DNA from 3 places in the Streptomyces sp. NPDC028722 genome. Region 3 is predicted to be linked to each of the others. Evidence: riboswitches for the same ligand, from Rfam matches in the RefSeq annotation. Region 3 holds a riboswitch; each other region holds the start of a gene.
What was found. A riboswitch is a leader RNA that binds a small molecule or an ion and turns the genes downstream of it on or off. The one in region 3 is predicted to bind thiamine pyrophosphate.
Positions count from the first base shown of each region.

Region 1: it holds a riboswitch for thiamine pyrophosphate, as region 3 does, so the genes downstream of both, AB0F03_RS21050 (thiamine ABC transporter substrate-binding protein) here and thiO (glycine oxidase ThiO) in region 3, are expected to answer to the same signal.
Region 2: it holds a riboswitch for thiamine pyrophosphate, as region 3 does, so the genes downstream of both, thiC (phosphomethylpyrimidine synthase ThiC) here and thiO (glycine oxidase ThiO) in region 3, are expected to answer to the same signal.

Region 1 is NZ_JBEZWU010000013.1:86,142-90,896, reverse strand. It holds gene AB0F03_RS21055 (iron ABC transporter permease) at 1-738, opposite strand, end outside; gene AB0F03_RS21050 (thiamine ABC transporter substrate-binding protein) at 777-1,859, opposite strand; TPP riboswitch at 1,941-2,048, opposite strand; gene rlmN (23S rRNA (adenine(2503)-C(2))-methyltransferase RlmN) at 2,072-3,178, opposite strand; gene AB0F03_RS21040 (hypothetical protein) at 3,556-3,729, shown strand; gene AB0F03_RS21035 (hypothetical protein) at 4,309-4,611, shown strand; gene AB0F03_RS21030 (hypothetical protein) at 4,615-4,755, shown strand, end outside.
Region 2 is NZ_JBEZWU010000006.1:166,084-170,838, forward strand. It holds gene AB0F03_RS12255 (hypothetical protein) at 1-452, shown strand, start outside; gene thiC (phosphomethylpyrimidine synthase ThiC) at 555-2,339, opposite strand; TPP riboswitch at 2,332-2,508, opposite strand; gene AB0F03_RS12265 (YibE/F family protein) at 2,589-4,025, shown strand; gene AB0F03_RS12270 (SsgA family sporulation/cell division regulator) at 4,129-4,566, opposite strand; gene AB0F03_RS12275 (IclR family transcriptional regulator C-terminal domain-containing protein) at 4,666-4,755, opposite strand, start outside.
Region 3 is NZ_JBEZWU010000001.1:189,851-194,605, forward strand. It holds gene AB0F03_RS00815 (Rv2175c family DNA-binding protein) at 1-358, opposite strand, end outside; gene AB0F03_RS00820 (FAD-dependent oxidoreductase) at 468-1,715, opposite strand; gene AB0F03_RS00825 (hypothetical protein) at 1,748-2,098, opposite strand; TPP riboswitch at 2,152-2,263, shown strand; gene thiO (glycine oxidase ThiO) at 2,261-3,430, shown strand; gene thiS (sulfur carrier protein ThiS) at 3,427-3,639, shown strand; gene AB0F03_RS00840 (thiazole synthase) at 3,643-4,437, shown strand; gene pknB (Stk1 family PASTA domain-containing Ser/Thr kinase) at 4,599-4,755, shown strand, end outside.

The DNA.
Region 1 (4,755 bases), on a different contig from region 3:
GTGCACGGCGAGGATCGCGCCGACGGCGACGAACTGCACGAGGGTGAGGACGGCGGCCGTGGACAGGTCGAAGACCTCGGAGGTCTGCCGGTAGATCTCCACCTCCAGGGTGGAGAAGGTGGGGCCGCCGAGGATCTGCACCACGCCGAAGGAGGTGAAGGTGAACAGGAACACCATCAGCGCGGCGGCGGCCACGGCGGGCGCGAGCGCGGGCAGCGTGACCTGCCGCCAGGCCTTCGCCGGGGAGGCGCCCAGCATCCGGGCGGCCTCCTCCTGGCGTGGGTCGAGCTGGGCCCACAGGCCGCCGACGGTACGGACGACGACCGCGTAGTTGAAGAAGACGTGGGCCAGCAGGATCGCCCACACCGTGGTGTCCAGCCGTACGCCCCACAACTGGTCGAGCAGCCCGTTGTGCCCGAGCAGGGCGAGGAAGGCGCTGCCGGCGACGACGGTCGGGAGCACGAACGGAACGGTGACCACGGCCCGCAGCAGCTGCTTGCCCGGGAAGCGCAGACGGGCGAAGACGTAGGCGGCGGGCAGCGCGAGCAGCAGGGTGAGCGCGGTGGAGGCCAGCGCCTGCCAGGTGGTGAACCACAGCACGTGCCGGATGTCGGGCTGCGTGACGACGTCCGCGATCCGTCCGAGCCGCCAGCCGCCGTCCGCCTTCAGGCCGCGCGCGACGATCGCGGCCACGGGCCAGGCGAAGAACAGCGCGAAGAACGCGACGGGCAGGGCCATCAGCCCGAACCGCGCCGCGCTCCCCCGCCGGGTCCGCGCTACCTCAGTACGAGTGACGTCCACGTCTTGACCCACTGGTCGCGGTTGGCGGCGATCCGGTCCGGGGCCATGGTCCGCGGGTCCTTGGCCTGGGGGCCGTACTTCAGGAAGTCCGGCGGCACCTGGGCGGCCTCGCGCACCGGGTAGACGAACATGTTCAGCGGCATGTCCTCCTGGAACTCCTTGCTGAGCAGGAAGTCGAGGAACGCCTTGCCGCCCTTGGGGTTGCGGGCGTTGCTCAGGAGCCCCGCGTACTCGGTCTGCCGGAAGCACGTGCCGCTCGCCACCCCGGTCGGGGCGGTGGCGGGCCGCTTCTTGGCGTAGATCACCTCGGCGGGCGGGGAGGAGGCGTACGACACCACCAGCGGGCGGTCGCCGCCGGCCTTGCGGCCCTGGGTGGAGCCGGAGAACTCCTGGTCGTAGGCCTGCTCCCAGCCGTCGACGACCTTGACGCCGTTGGCCTTGAGCTTCTTCCAGTAGCCCTGCCAGCCCGCGTCGCCGAACTGTGCGGCGCTGCCGAGGAGGAAGCCGAGGCCCGGTGAGGAGGTGGCCGCGTTCTCGGTGACGAGCAGGTTCTTGTACCGGGGTTCGGCGAGGTCGGCGAAGGACCGCGGCGGGGTCAGCCGGTGCGCGCTGAAGTAGGCCTTGTCGTAGTTGACGCAGATGTCGCCGGTGTCGACCGGCGTGACACGGTGCCCGGCCCGGTCGACCCGGTACTGCGGCAGGACCTTGTCGGACCCCTTGGGCCGGTACGCCTGGAACAGCCCGTTGTCCATGGCGCGGGACAGCAGGGTGTTGTCCACGCCGAAGAGGACATCGCCCTGCGGGTTGTCCTTGGTGAGGATCGCCTTGTTGACGGCCTGGCCGGCATCGCCGTCCTCGAGGACCTTGACCTGGTACCCGGACCGCTTCTCGAAGTCCTTCAGGACGTCCTTCGAGACGCTCCACGAGTCGTGGCTGACGAGGGTGACGGTCCTGGAGTCCGTGGACTTCCCGGTGTCCGACGACCCGCACCCGGTCAGCGCGGGCAGGGCGAGGAGACCGAGCCCCGCCGCCACGGCCACGAGGGTCTTGTTGTGCACTGGATGTCCTCCTGGGGTGGGCCAGGAAGAGACGCGGCCCTGCCCGGGCATCCGTGAGGGAGGCCGGGCAGGGCGCAACAGCTTGAGTGGTGACCGAACTTCCTACCCAGAATGACCTGGGCGAGGTTCAGAGGGTCTGCGGCCCGGTTGCCGCACTCTCAGCGCTGTGGCGCTCCCCTGTCGGAATATGAAGATATGTGGACGTGGTCAGATTACCGCTCGGTGGCCGCGAGCTGACCGCAGGCCCCGTCGATCTCCTGTCCACGGGTGTCCCGGACCGTCACCGGCACGCCGTGCGCGGCGATGGCCTCCACGAACGCCTTCTCGTCCTCCGGCCGGGAGGCCGTCCACTTCGAGCCCGGGGTCGGGTTGAGCGGGATGAGGTTGACGTGCACGGGCTTGCCCCGGAGCAGCCGGCCGAGCCGGTCACCGCGCCAGGCCTGGTCGTTGATGTCCCGGATCAGCGCGTACTCGATCGACAGCCGGCGGCCCGACCTCTCGGTGTACTCGAAACCGGCGTCCAGCACCTCGCGCACCTTCCACCGCGTGTTCACGGGGACGAGGGTGTCGCGCAGCTCGTCGTCGGGGGCGTGCAGGGAGATCGCGAGCCGGCACTTGAAGCCCTCGTCGGTGAACCGGTGGATGGCCGGCACCAGCCCGACGGTCGAGACGGTGATCCCGCGCTGGGACAGGCCCAGCCCGTCCGGGGCCGGGTCGGTGAGCGCCCGGATGGCGCCGACGACCCGCTTGTAGTTGGCGAGCGGCTCGCCCATGCCCATGAAGACGATGTTGGACAGCCGCGCCGGTCCGCCCGGCACCTCCCCGTCCCGCAGCGCCCGCATCCCGTCCACGATCTGGTGCACGATCTCGGCGGTGGACAGGTTCCGGTCCAGCCCGGCCTGCCCGGTGGCGCAGAACGGGCAGTTCATCCCGCATCCGGCCTGCGAGCTGATGCACATGGTGACCCGGTCCGGATACCGCATCAGCACGGACTCGACCAGCGTGCCGTCGAACAGCCGCCACAGCGTCTTGCGCGTGGCCCCCTGGTCGGTCGACAGATGCCGGACGACCGTCATCAGCTCCGGCAACAGCGCTTCTTGCAGCTTGCCGCGCGACCCGGCGGGGATGTCCGTCCACTGCTCGGGGTCGTGCGCGTACCGCGCGAAGTAGTGCTGCGCGAGCTGCTTGGCACGGAACGGCTTCTCACCGATCTCGGCCACCGCGTCCTTGCGCTCGGCGGGCGTGAGGTCGGCGAGATGCCGCGGCGGCTTCTTGGCTCCGCGCGGCGCGACAAAGGTGAGTTCTCCGGGCTTAGGCATGGCTGTACCAGTGTCGCAGATCCAATCGGGTGACCTGCGGGTGTCTCTCCCTACGGCTGTCGTCGACAGGCATCGGTGGTCACCACTGAGCGGCGTCGGACGCCCCGGAGACGGCCCGGCCGACGGGACTGCACGTCCCCGGCTGAGCTGCCACTGCCGGCGTTCCGATTCCCTCCATGCGGAGCAGACCGTCCATGGCGATACGTGCCGCCGCCGCGGAGGCATCGGGGCGACCATCCAGGTGGGAGCGGATCTGGACCTCTCCCCCGTCGTGCCCGTGGGGACCTCCGCCGCCCCTTGACAACGCGTCCCGCCAGGGTGGCTTCACCTCTTGCCTCAAGGGGCACACGGCCGGTGAGACTCACGGAGGTGCCGAGATGAGCGCCGGAGAACGGGCCAAGGCAAAGGCCGAACAGATCGTCGGAAAGACCGTGCGGACGGCGGCCCACGCGGTGCACAAAGAAACCCTCGCGGCGAAAGGCGCCGCTCTCGAAGCACGAGGCAAGATGCGGGGCGCGAAGGAACAGACCAAGGGCTCCTTCAAGCGCTGAGCGCGTTGCCGCGGGCCTGAACCCGTCCCAGGAACGGCTGAAGGCCCAGGGAGAGGGAGACCAACCCTCTTGCCTGGGCTTTCGGCGTTCAGAGCGGGCGGCAGCAATCGAACCCGCGTAGCTGGTTCGGAAGGCTGGAGAACGACCCGGCCGCGTGCGGCGGCTATGCGCGGAACATCTACGGCGACGTCCGGGCCGTGCTCGGTGCGGCGGTTGACGACGGGCTGTTGCCCCGCAACCCGTGCTCCACGAAGTCGGTCCGCCCCCCTATCACCGAGCAACGTCGCGTCATGCCGTGCCTACCTGCCTCTCCTGTTCACGAGCACCGCGAGCGGCCCGTTGCTCGCGCTACGAGTGGCCTTGGTGCCGGTCACCGGTGGTCAGTCAGCGGGCGGACGGCCCGCAGGCGGTGCGGGCGGCGCGGCGGCGGGTCGGGGCGCCTGTCGCGGGGCAAGTGGGCATTGCCCACTTGCCCCGCCTCGGTTAGGCTGGGGACACCGCGATCCCGCCCGGACTCGGCGCCCTCCCGCGGTGTTGACCGACCAACGCCGAGACGTCGGACCATCAAGGAGTGCAGCCATGAGGACCAATGCGCGCGAGGAGTTCGAAGCCATAGCAGAGACCGAAGTCGACGCCCGAGGACGCGTCTCCCTGGGACGCGCCGGAGCCAAGCCAGGCCGGCGCTACCGGGTGGAGGCCGACCCCGACGGTGTGCTCTTGCTGACCCCTGTCGTCTCCATCCCCGAGCGTGAACTACTGGTCTGGACAGACCACGAAGTAGCCGATCGCGTTCGCCGCGGAGTGCAGCAGGCGAAGGAAGGGAAGACCAAGGACCTCGGCGACTTCAGCCAGTACCTCGCGGAGGACGAAACCGAGGACTGACCTTTGTTCACCCTTCGCTTTTCCGACGACGCTGAAGCCACGCTCGACCGGTTGACGGCGGGCGGCAACGCCACTGCCTCGAAGCTGAAGAAGGTGCACCGCACCCTCGGACGCCTCCAGATCGACCCGAGATATCCAGGATTG
Region 2 (4,755 bases), on a different contig from region 3:
GCTACCTCCTGAAGGTGCTGGATCCCGGGCAGACCTTCGCCCGGACCATGCTCACCACCGGCTGGGTGTTCGGCGCTCTGACGGCGGCCGGGATCCTCGTCGCCGCCGTCGGACTGCTGCTCACCGCCCTGCGCAACAGCACCTCGCCGGAAGCCCGCGCCCGGGAGGCGGCGCACGAGGAACTGGCCAGGGCCAGAGCGGCGTGGCAGCAGGCGCTGCTGGAGCGCGGCATCCTGCCGTTCCTGCGGGAGGCGCTCACCGAACCGGGTCCGCCCGCCGTGCGCCGTACGGCCCCGCCCGCCCCGACGACCGGCCGCATCCCGCGGCTGGGCTACGACCGTCCCGGCTTCAGCAGCCCCGGGGACGACGGCACCACGAGCGGCCGCCCGAGCTTCACCAGCCCCGACTACACGAGCCCGGACTACGGCGGCCCGGAGCACCAGCCCGACTGACCGCACCCGCGGCAGCTCGGTCCCGTGCGCCGGACGACTCCGGCCCGCCGCGCCGGCCGTCCCCTCAAGGGCCCGGCCGGCGCGGCGAGTTCACCACGCCTTTCAGTCGGCGACCGGCAGGTACACCCGGTTGCCCGCCGCCGCGAACTCCTGCGACTTCTGGGCCATGCCCTGCTCGATCTCGGCCCGGTCGCCTCCGTGCTCGCGCCGGATGTCCTGCGAGATCTTCATGCTGCAGAACTTCGGCCCGCACATGGAGCAGAAGTGGGCCGTCTTGGCGGGTTCCGCGGGCAGGGTCTCGTCGTGGAACTCCCGTGCCGTGTCCGGGTCCAGGGCGAGGTTGAACTGGTCCTCCCACCGGAACTCGAAACGGGCGTCCGACAGCGCGTCGTCCCACTCCTGAGCGCCCGGGTGCCCCTTGGCCAGGTCGGCCGCGTGCGCGGCGATCTTGTAGGTGATGACACCGGTCTTGACGTCGTCCCGGTTGGGCAGGCCCAGGTGCTCCTTGGGCGTGACGTAGCAGAGCATCGCCGTGCCCCACCAGGCGATCATCGCGGCGCCGATACCGGAGGTGATGTGGTCGTACGCCGGCGCGATGTCCGTGGTCAGCGGGCCGAGCGTATAGAACGGAGCTTCATCGCAGATCTCCTGCTGAAGGTCGATGTTCTCCTTGATCTTGTGCATCGGGACGTGCCCGGGGCCCTCGATCATCGTCTGTACCTGAAAACGCCTGGCGACGCGGTTGAGTTCCCCGAGCGTCCTCAGTTCCGCGAACTGTGCCTCGTCGTTGGCGTCCGCGATCGAACCGGGCCTGAGTCCGTCGCCCAGCGAGTACGTGACGTCGTAGGCGGCGAGGATCTCGCACAGCTCTTCGAAGTTCTCGTACAGGAACGACTCCTTGTGGTGCGCCAGGCACCACGCGGCCATGATGGAGCCGCCGCGCGAGACGATGCCCGTCTTACGGTTGGCGGTGAGCGGGACGTACGGCAGCCGGACGCCCGCGTGGACGGTCATGTAGTCCACGCCCTGCTCGGCCTGCTCGATGACGGTGTCCTTGTAGATCTCCCAGGTCAGTTCCTCGGCCCGGCCGTCGACCTTCTCCAGAGCCTGGTAGAGCGGCACCGTGCCGATGGGGACGGGGGAGTTGCGCAGGACCCACTCACGGGTGGTGTGGATGTTGCGGCCGGTCGAGAGGTCCATGACCGTGTCGGCGCCCCAGTGGGTCGCCCAGGTCATCTTCTCGACCTCCTCCTCGATGGAGGACGTCACCGCGGAGTTGCCGATGTTGGCGTTCACCTTCACCAGGAACCGCTTACCGATGATCATCGGCTCGATCTCCGGGTGATTGACGTTGGCCGGCAGCACGGCCCGGCCCGCCGCGATCTCCTCGCGGACCACCTCGGGAGAGACGTTCTCCCGGATGGCCACGAACTCCATCTCCGGCGTGACCTCGCCCCGTCGGGCATAGGCGAGCTGCGTCACCGGCCGGCCGCTCCGGCCCCGCCGCGGCTGGCGCGGGCGCCCGGGGAAGACCGCGTCCAGGTTGCGCAGCCCGCCGCGTGGCGAGGTGTGCCGGAGCCCGTCGTCCTCGGGGCGGACGGGACGCCCCGCGTACTCCTCGGTGTCACCGCGGGCGATGATCCAGTTCTCCCGCAGCGGTGACAGGCCCCTGCGGACGTCCGTGTCGGCAAGCGGATCGGTGTACGGCCCCGACGTGTCGTACAGCGTGACCGACTCCCCGTTGGTGAGCTGCACCTGACGGACCGGCACGCGCAGGTCGGGGCGCGAGCCCTCGACGTACGCCTTGTGCCAGCCAATGGACTTCCCGGCCTCGTCGGACTTCTCGTCCCGAACGGAGGCAGGCGTGCGTGCGTCCTTGTTGGTCATCGGACCTACTCCCTACGCCGGCATTACCCGGTAACAGGTTCGGCGGTCGACGCAGCGATTCCCGTGTGCCGATGTCCTGCGTGGAACCTGTTGGTTCCACGTGAAACATCGCGTCTACGGAGGTCAGCGCCCTCTCAGCCCGGTGCTCCGAGCTCCCGCGTGTGCAAAGGTGCCTCCACGCTAGCGGCATGGAGGGCGCGGTGAACAGTGGGCCCCCACCGTTCTTGCGATGATCGGACGGTGACCAGGATGGAGCAGTACTCGCATCAGCCACCCGATCCGCCCGGCCGAGACGGCCCGGGACAGGACCACGCGCACGGCCACGGAACCGGTGACGGCGGGCGCGACGGTCACGCACAGGGCCACGGAGCCAGAGAGAGCGGCCATCACGGTCACGCGCACGGCCACGGCCCGGCCGCGCCGGTCTCCCAGCATCTGCGGAAGGTGATCGCGGCGATCCTGATCCCGTTCACCGTGGCGGTCGTCGCAGGTCTCGCGGTGCTCTGGCCCGGCGGAGCCCCGTCCCACTCACGCACCGGCGTCGGTTTCGACCGGCAGACCCAGCAGGCCACGGTCACCCGGGTCACCGAGGTCAGTTGCGCGTCGGTGAACGCGTCGGGCGGCGCCCCGGCCGGCGCCCCCTCCGCCACCGGCGGCGCCCCCGCGAAGCAGGAGGCCGACAAGACCTGCAAGAAGGCGACCGTCCGCGTCGACACCGGCGAGGACACAGGCCGCACGTTCACCGAGATCGTGCAGCCGGACCAGACGCGGCAGCTGCACCGGGACGAGAAGGTCGTCGTCGCCTACGAGCCTTCAGCACCGAAGAACCTCCAGTACTCGGTGACCGATGTGAACCGGACGTTCCCCATGGCGTTGCTCGCGGGGGTCTTCGCCGTGGCCGTCGTCGTGGTCGGCCGGCTGCGCGGCCTCATGGCCCTGGTCGCGCTGGCGGTGAGCTTCCTCGTGCTGACCCTGTTCATCCTGCCCGCCATCCTCCAGGGCTCCGATCCGCTGGTCGTGGCCGTGGTGGGAGCGAGCGCCATCATGCTGATCGCGCTGTACATGTGCCATGGCCTGTCCGCCCGTACGTCGGTTGCGGTGCTCGGCACGCTGATCTCCCTGTCGCTGATCGGCCTGCTCGGCTCGCTGTTCATCGGCTGGTCCGCGCTGACCGGCAACACGGACGACAACACCGGTCTGATCCACGGCCTGTATCCGTCGATCGACATGAGCGGTCTGCTGCTGGCCGGTGTCATCATCGGCTCGCTCGGCGTCCTGGACGACGTGACGGTGACGCAGACGTCGGCGGTCTGGGAACTGCACGAGGCGAACCCGACGATGGGCTGGCGGGGGCTGTACCGGGCGGCCATCCGTATCGGCCGCGATCACATCGCCTCCGTGGTCAACACCCTGGTGCTCGCCTACGCCGGCGCCGCCCTGCCGTTGCTGCTGCTGTTCTCGATCGCCCAGAGCAGCGTGGGGACCGTGGCCAACAGCGAACTGGTGGCCGAGGAGATCGTACGCACGCTGGTGGGCTCGATCGGCCTGGTCGCCTCGGTGCCGGTCACCACCGCGCTGGCCGCGCTGGTGGTCTCGGCCGACCGGCCGGGAGCGGCTGCACCGCTGCCTGCCGGGGGGCGTCCCGCACCGGCGCGCGGCGGCCGGGGCCGGCGCCGGAAGCGGTGAACGCGGCGGGGCTGGGGCGGTGGTGCCGTCCACCGGTTGCAGAAGCGTTCCTGCACGGGCGCGGACGAGATGACGGTGCGTCGGCGCCTCGTACCGTGACGCTTCAGCCGGCGCTCTGTTCCTCGGCCAGGATGCGGTCCAGCGCCTCGTCGAGATGAGCGTCGAAGTCCGCCAGCGCGCCCTCCTGACCGAGCGGCACGAGCTTGTCCGTCCGGTCGAGGAAGGCCACCAGCGGCGGCGCCGACGAACGGAACAGTGCCTGGTCCCCGCCCACCTGAAGCCGGATCAGCACTTCGCCCAGCACCTCGGAATCGGCGGGAGCGATGCGCACATCACCCTCCCCGCAGGGCCGCCCGACCCCGTCGATCAACAGCTCGCGCCCGAACGCCCAGGTCACCGGGGCGTCACCGGGCAGATGAAAGGTGAGCCGCACCGCGTACGGATCACAGGTCTCGTAGCGCAACTCCACCGGGATGCGGAAGGAGAGCTCCTCCGATACGAGAAAGCTCATCATGACTTCTGCCTGTACGGACTCGCGCATCGCCTACCCCGTCATATGACATCGACTGGCCGGGATTGATCCCTCTAGCCATGGTCAAATCTTGCTGAAAGTATGCAATAGATCACAAGGAGTAAGTTTTCACATACTGATAGAGAGCGTGAGCGAGCCGACGTGCCGCCCGATCTCCGTCTGGAGCCGGCGGGCGGCGGGCAGCAGCCGGTCGGCCCG
Region 3 (4,755 bases):
CGAGCGCCTGGGCGCGGCGCTTCACCTCCGTGCCGCGATTCTCGCTCAGGGCCTGCGCGGGGGTGCCGGGCAGGGTCGGGTCGGGGGTGAAGAGCCACTCGATCATCTCTTCGTCGGTGAAGCCGTCGTCCCGCAGGAGCGTCAGGGTCCCGGTCAGGCCCTTGACGATCTTGTCCTCGTCGATGAAGGCGGCGGGGACGTGCAGCGCCCTGTTCTCACCTCGGCGTACGGCGATGAGCTGGCCGTCCTTGACCAGCTGCCGCACACGCGTCACCTCGACACCGAACATCTCGGCGATGTCGGGCAGGGTGAGCCAGGCGGGGACGAGAGCTTCGATCTTTGCGTCAATCTCGGTCACAGGACAAGCCTGCCATCCCCCACTGACAGTCGGAAGCCAGGTGGGTCCACCTGGGACGATGTGCCGGGGCGGCCGACCGTCGCCGGCGTGCCCCGAAGGGCGCCGCCGGCTAGTCGGTGCCGGCGTCCTTCAGGGGGCGGCTCGGGTCGGCCAGCGCCCGGGCGTCCATCCGCCGGCCCGCCTCGATCAGCCGTCGTCCCTGCGCCAGGTCCCGGGGGCGGCCGACCGCCAGCAGGGCCACCAGCCGGTCCTCGCGCAGCCAGCACACCGTCCAGGCCGGTCCCGCCGGGTCGCCGCGCCAGACCAGGTGGTCGGCGGCGGCGTGGTGGCCGGCGTGCTGCACGAACCGGCCGAACTGCTCGGACCAGAAGTACGGCACCGGGTCGTAGGTCTGCGGGGTGTCGCCGAGGTGGTCGGCGGCGAGGATGTTCGCGGCGACCGTGCGCGGGCCCTGGAGGGCGTTGTCCCAGTGGTGGACGAGCAGCCGTTCGCCGTAACGGGCCGACGGGAACGAGGCGCAGTCGCCGACGGCGTACACATCCGGCAGGGAGGTGCGCAGGCGGGCGTCGGCGAGGACCTCGCCGTGCGCGCCCAGCTCGATGCCGGAGCCGGCCAGCCAGGCGGTGGCGGGGCGGGCGCCGATGCCGACGACGACGGCGCCGGCGGGCAGCCGTGTGCCGTCGGCGAGCAGCACCGCGCCGGGCTCGACGCGCTCCACGCGCGCGTGGGTGCGCAGTTCGACGCCGGCGTCGGCGTACCAGGCGGCCATGGGGGCGGCGACCTCGGCGGGCAGGGCGCCGGCGAGCGGCCGGTCCGCGGCCTCGACGACGGTCACCGCGCAGCCCGCCTCGCGGGCGGCGGTGGCGAACTCGGCGCCGATCCAGCCGGCGCCGACGACCACGACGTCGTGCTGCCGGGCGAGGACGGGCCGCAGCCGTTCGGCGTCGTCCAGGGTGCGCAGCAGGTGCACGCCGGGCAGGTCCTCGGTGCCGGGCAGGGTGATCGGTTCGGCGCCGGTGGCGAGGACCAGGACGTCGTACGGCACCGGGCCGGTGCCGGTGTCCAGTTCGTGGTCGCCGGGGCGCAGGCCGCGCACCTCGCAGCCGAGGCGCAGTTCGACGCCGAGGGACTCGAAGTCCACGTCGAAGGCGGAACCCTCGGCCTTGCCGAGCAGGACGGCCTTCGACAGCGGCGGCCGGTCGTAGGGCTGGTGGGCCTCGGCCCCGAGGACGGTCACCGCGCCCCGGAAGCCCTGTTCCCGCAGGGCGACCGCGGTCTGGACCCCGGCCATGCCCGCGCCGACGACGACCACGCGGGGTCCTTGCGACGTGCCCTCTTGCGCTGTCTGCTCGCTCACCCGATCACCTTAGTCAGGTGACGTTCCGTCAGTCAGGGGGCGTGCTCGGTGACCTGTTCCACAACGCTGGTGCCGGAGCCCGGCCGGGACTCCCACTCCCAGGTCTCCTCCAGCCGCAGCCGCCCGTCGGGCAGCTCCACGACCGTGGACACGCAGTGCCCCGAGGCGGTCGTGCCGTCGGTCCTCAGCTGCACGTAGCGGAAGTCCAGCCGGTCGCCCTCGCGGGTGCCGACCAGGTGGCCCCGCACGACGTCGCCGCCCGCGTACCCGGCCCAGATCGCGCCGTCGTCCTCGTGGTAGGCGAACCGGGTGCGGGTGCCCACCTGACCTGGGGCCTGGTCCGCCACGGGGGCGAAATGCAGTCCGTCGAGCGAGCGGGACATGGCGGAGGACTCCCTTACGCGTGGTGAGCGGGGCGGGCTAGGGTGGCCACCGTACAAGCACTCGCGGGAGCCCGGACGCACCGGGCTGAGAGGGAGGCTGGCGGCCTCCGACCGTACGAACCTGATCCGGGTCATGCCGGCGAAGGGAGGGGCTGGACGCCCATGTCGTCACGTACGTCCGACGTCCTCGTCATCGGGGGCGGGATCATCGGCCTGGTCACGGCCTGGCGGGCCGCGCAACGCGGGCTGGCCACGGCCGTGGTGGACCCCGAGCCGGGTGGCGGGGCCGCCCGGGTCGCGGCCGGGATGCTGGCCGCGGTCACCGAACTGCACTACGGCGAGGAGACGTTGCTCGCCCTCAACCTGGAGTCGGCCCGCCGCTACCCGGAGTTCGTGGCCGAGCTGACCGAGCTGACCGGTCACGACCCCGGTTACCGCCGCTGCGGCACCCTCGCCGTCGCGCTCGACGCCGACGACCGCGCCCACCTGCGGGACCTGCACGCCTTGCAGCAGCGCTCGGGGCTCGCCTCCGAGTGGCTGTCCGGGCGGGAGTGCCGGCGCCTGGAGCCGATGCTGGCGCCCGGGGTGCGCGGCGGCCTGCGGGTCGACGGCGACCACCAGGTCGACCCGCGGCGGCTGGCGGCGGCCCTGATGGCGGCGTGCGAGCGGGCCGGCGTGGTGTTCCACCGCGCGTGGACCGAGCGGCTGGACGTCGCGGGAGGCCGGGCCGCCGGGGTCACCACGGCCGACGGGACCGGGTTGAGCGCCGGTCAGGTGGTGCTCGCGGCCGGGAGCCTGAGCGGGCGGCTCGCGGGCCTGCCGGAGGAGCTGCGTCCACCGGTCCGGCCGGTCAAGGGGCAGGTGCTGCGGCTGACCGTGCCCCACCGGTTCGCGCCGTTCCTGAGCCGTACCGTGCGGGCGGTGGTCCGCGGCAGCCAGGTCTATCTGGTGCCCCGGGAGAACGGCGAGCTGGTCGTCGGCGCCACCAGCGAGGAGCTGGGCTGGGACACGACGGTCACGGCGGGCGGCGTGTACGAGCTGCTGCGCGACGCCCACGAGCTGGTGCCCGGCATCACCGAGCTGCCGCTCACCGAGACCCGGGCCGGGCTGCGGCCCGCCTCCCCCGACAACGCCCCGCTGCTCGGCCCGTCCGGCCTGGACGGGCTGCTGCTGGCCACCGGCCACCACCGCAACGGGGTGCTGCTCACGCCGGTCACCGGGGACGTGCTGGCGCACACCCTGGTCACCGGCGGCCTACCGCCGGAGGCACGTCCGTTCACCCCGCGGCGGTTCGGCGCCGCACCCGTGGAACAGCTGGAGCAGCCCGCATGAGCGTTTCCGTCACCATCTCGGTCAACGGCGAACCCCGCCGCATCGTCGCGGGCACCGCGCTGGACGCACTGGTGGGGTCCCTCACCGCGGCGCCGCGCGGGGTGGCCGCCGCCGTCAACGAGACCGTCGTCCCGCGCGCGCGGTGGGCGGCGACCGCCCTCGCCGAGGGCGACCGCGTCGAGGTCCTCACCGCCGTGCAGGGAGGCTGAGTCATGGCCGACGATCCCCTGGTCCTCGGTGGGCTGACCCTGTCGTCCCGGCTGATCATGGGCACGGGAGGGGCGCCCAGTCTGGACGTGCTGGAGCGCTCGCTCGTCGCCTCCGGCACGGAGCTGACCACGGTCGCGATGCGCCGGGTGGACCTCGGCGTGCACGGCTCGGTGCTGTCCGTGCTGGAGCGGCTCGGCATCCGGGTGCTGCCGAACACGGCGGGCTGTTTCACCGCCGGCGAGGCTGTGCTGACCGCCCGGCTGGCCCGGGAGGCGCTGGGCACGGACCTGATCAAGCTGGAGGTCATCGCCGACGAACGGACGCTGCTGCCGGACCCGGTGGAGCTGCTGGACGCCGCGGAGACGCTGGTCGACGAGGGGTTCACGGTGCTGCCGTACACCAACGACGACCCCGTCCTCGCGCGGAAGCTGGAGGACGCCGGCTGTGCGGCGGTGATGCCGCTGGGCTCGCCGATCGGGTCCGGGCTCGGTATCCGCAACCCGCACAACTTCCAGCTGATCGTGGAGCACGCGCGCGTGCCGGTGATCCTGGACGCGGGGGCCGGTACGGCGTCCGACGCGGCCCTCGCGATGGAGCTGGGCTGTGCCGGGGTGATGCTGGCGTCCGCGGTGACGCGGGCGCAGGAGCCGGAACTGATGGCCGCGGCCATGAGGCACGCCGTGGAGGCGGGGCGGCTGGCCCGGCGGGCCGGGCGGATCCCGCGGCGCCACTTCGCGGAGGCCTCCTCCCCGGCCGCGGGCCTCGCCCGCCTGGACCCGGAGCGGCCCGCCTTCTAGGCCCTTCGCCCGGGCCCCTGCGCACGGAGCGGGGCCGGCTCCGGCCGGCCCCCGCCTCCCGCCGGGCTGCGCGTCGCGTGACGGTCACAGCTCTGCTGCATTCCGTCGCCGGGGCACCGTGGCCGGCGATGGTGTCGGTGGGTCCTCGTAGACTCCCCTGCGTGGATATGACCCTTCAGGACCCCCTCGTCGGTCAGCTGCTCGACGGCCGCTACCGCGTCGACGCGCGGGTCGCGGCCGGCGGGATGGCCACGGTCTACCGGGCCCTGGACACCCGCCTGGACCGCGTCCTCGCGCTGAAGGTGATGCACCCGGCGC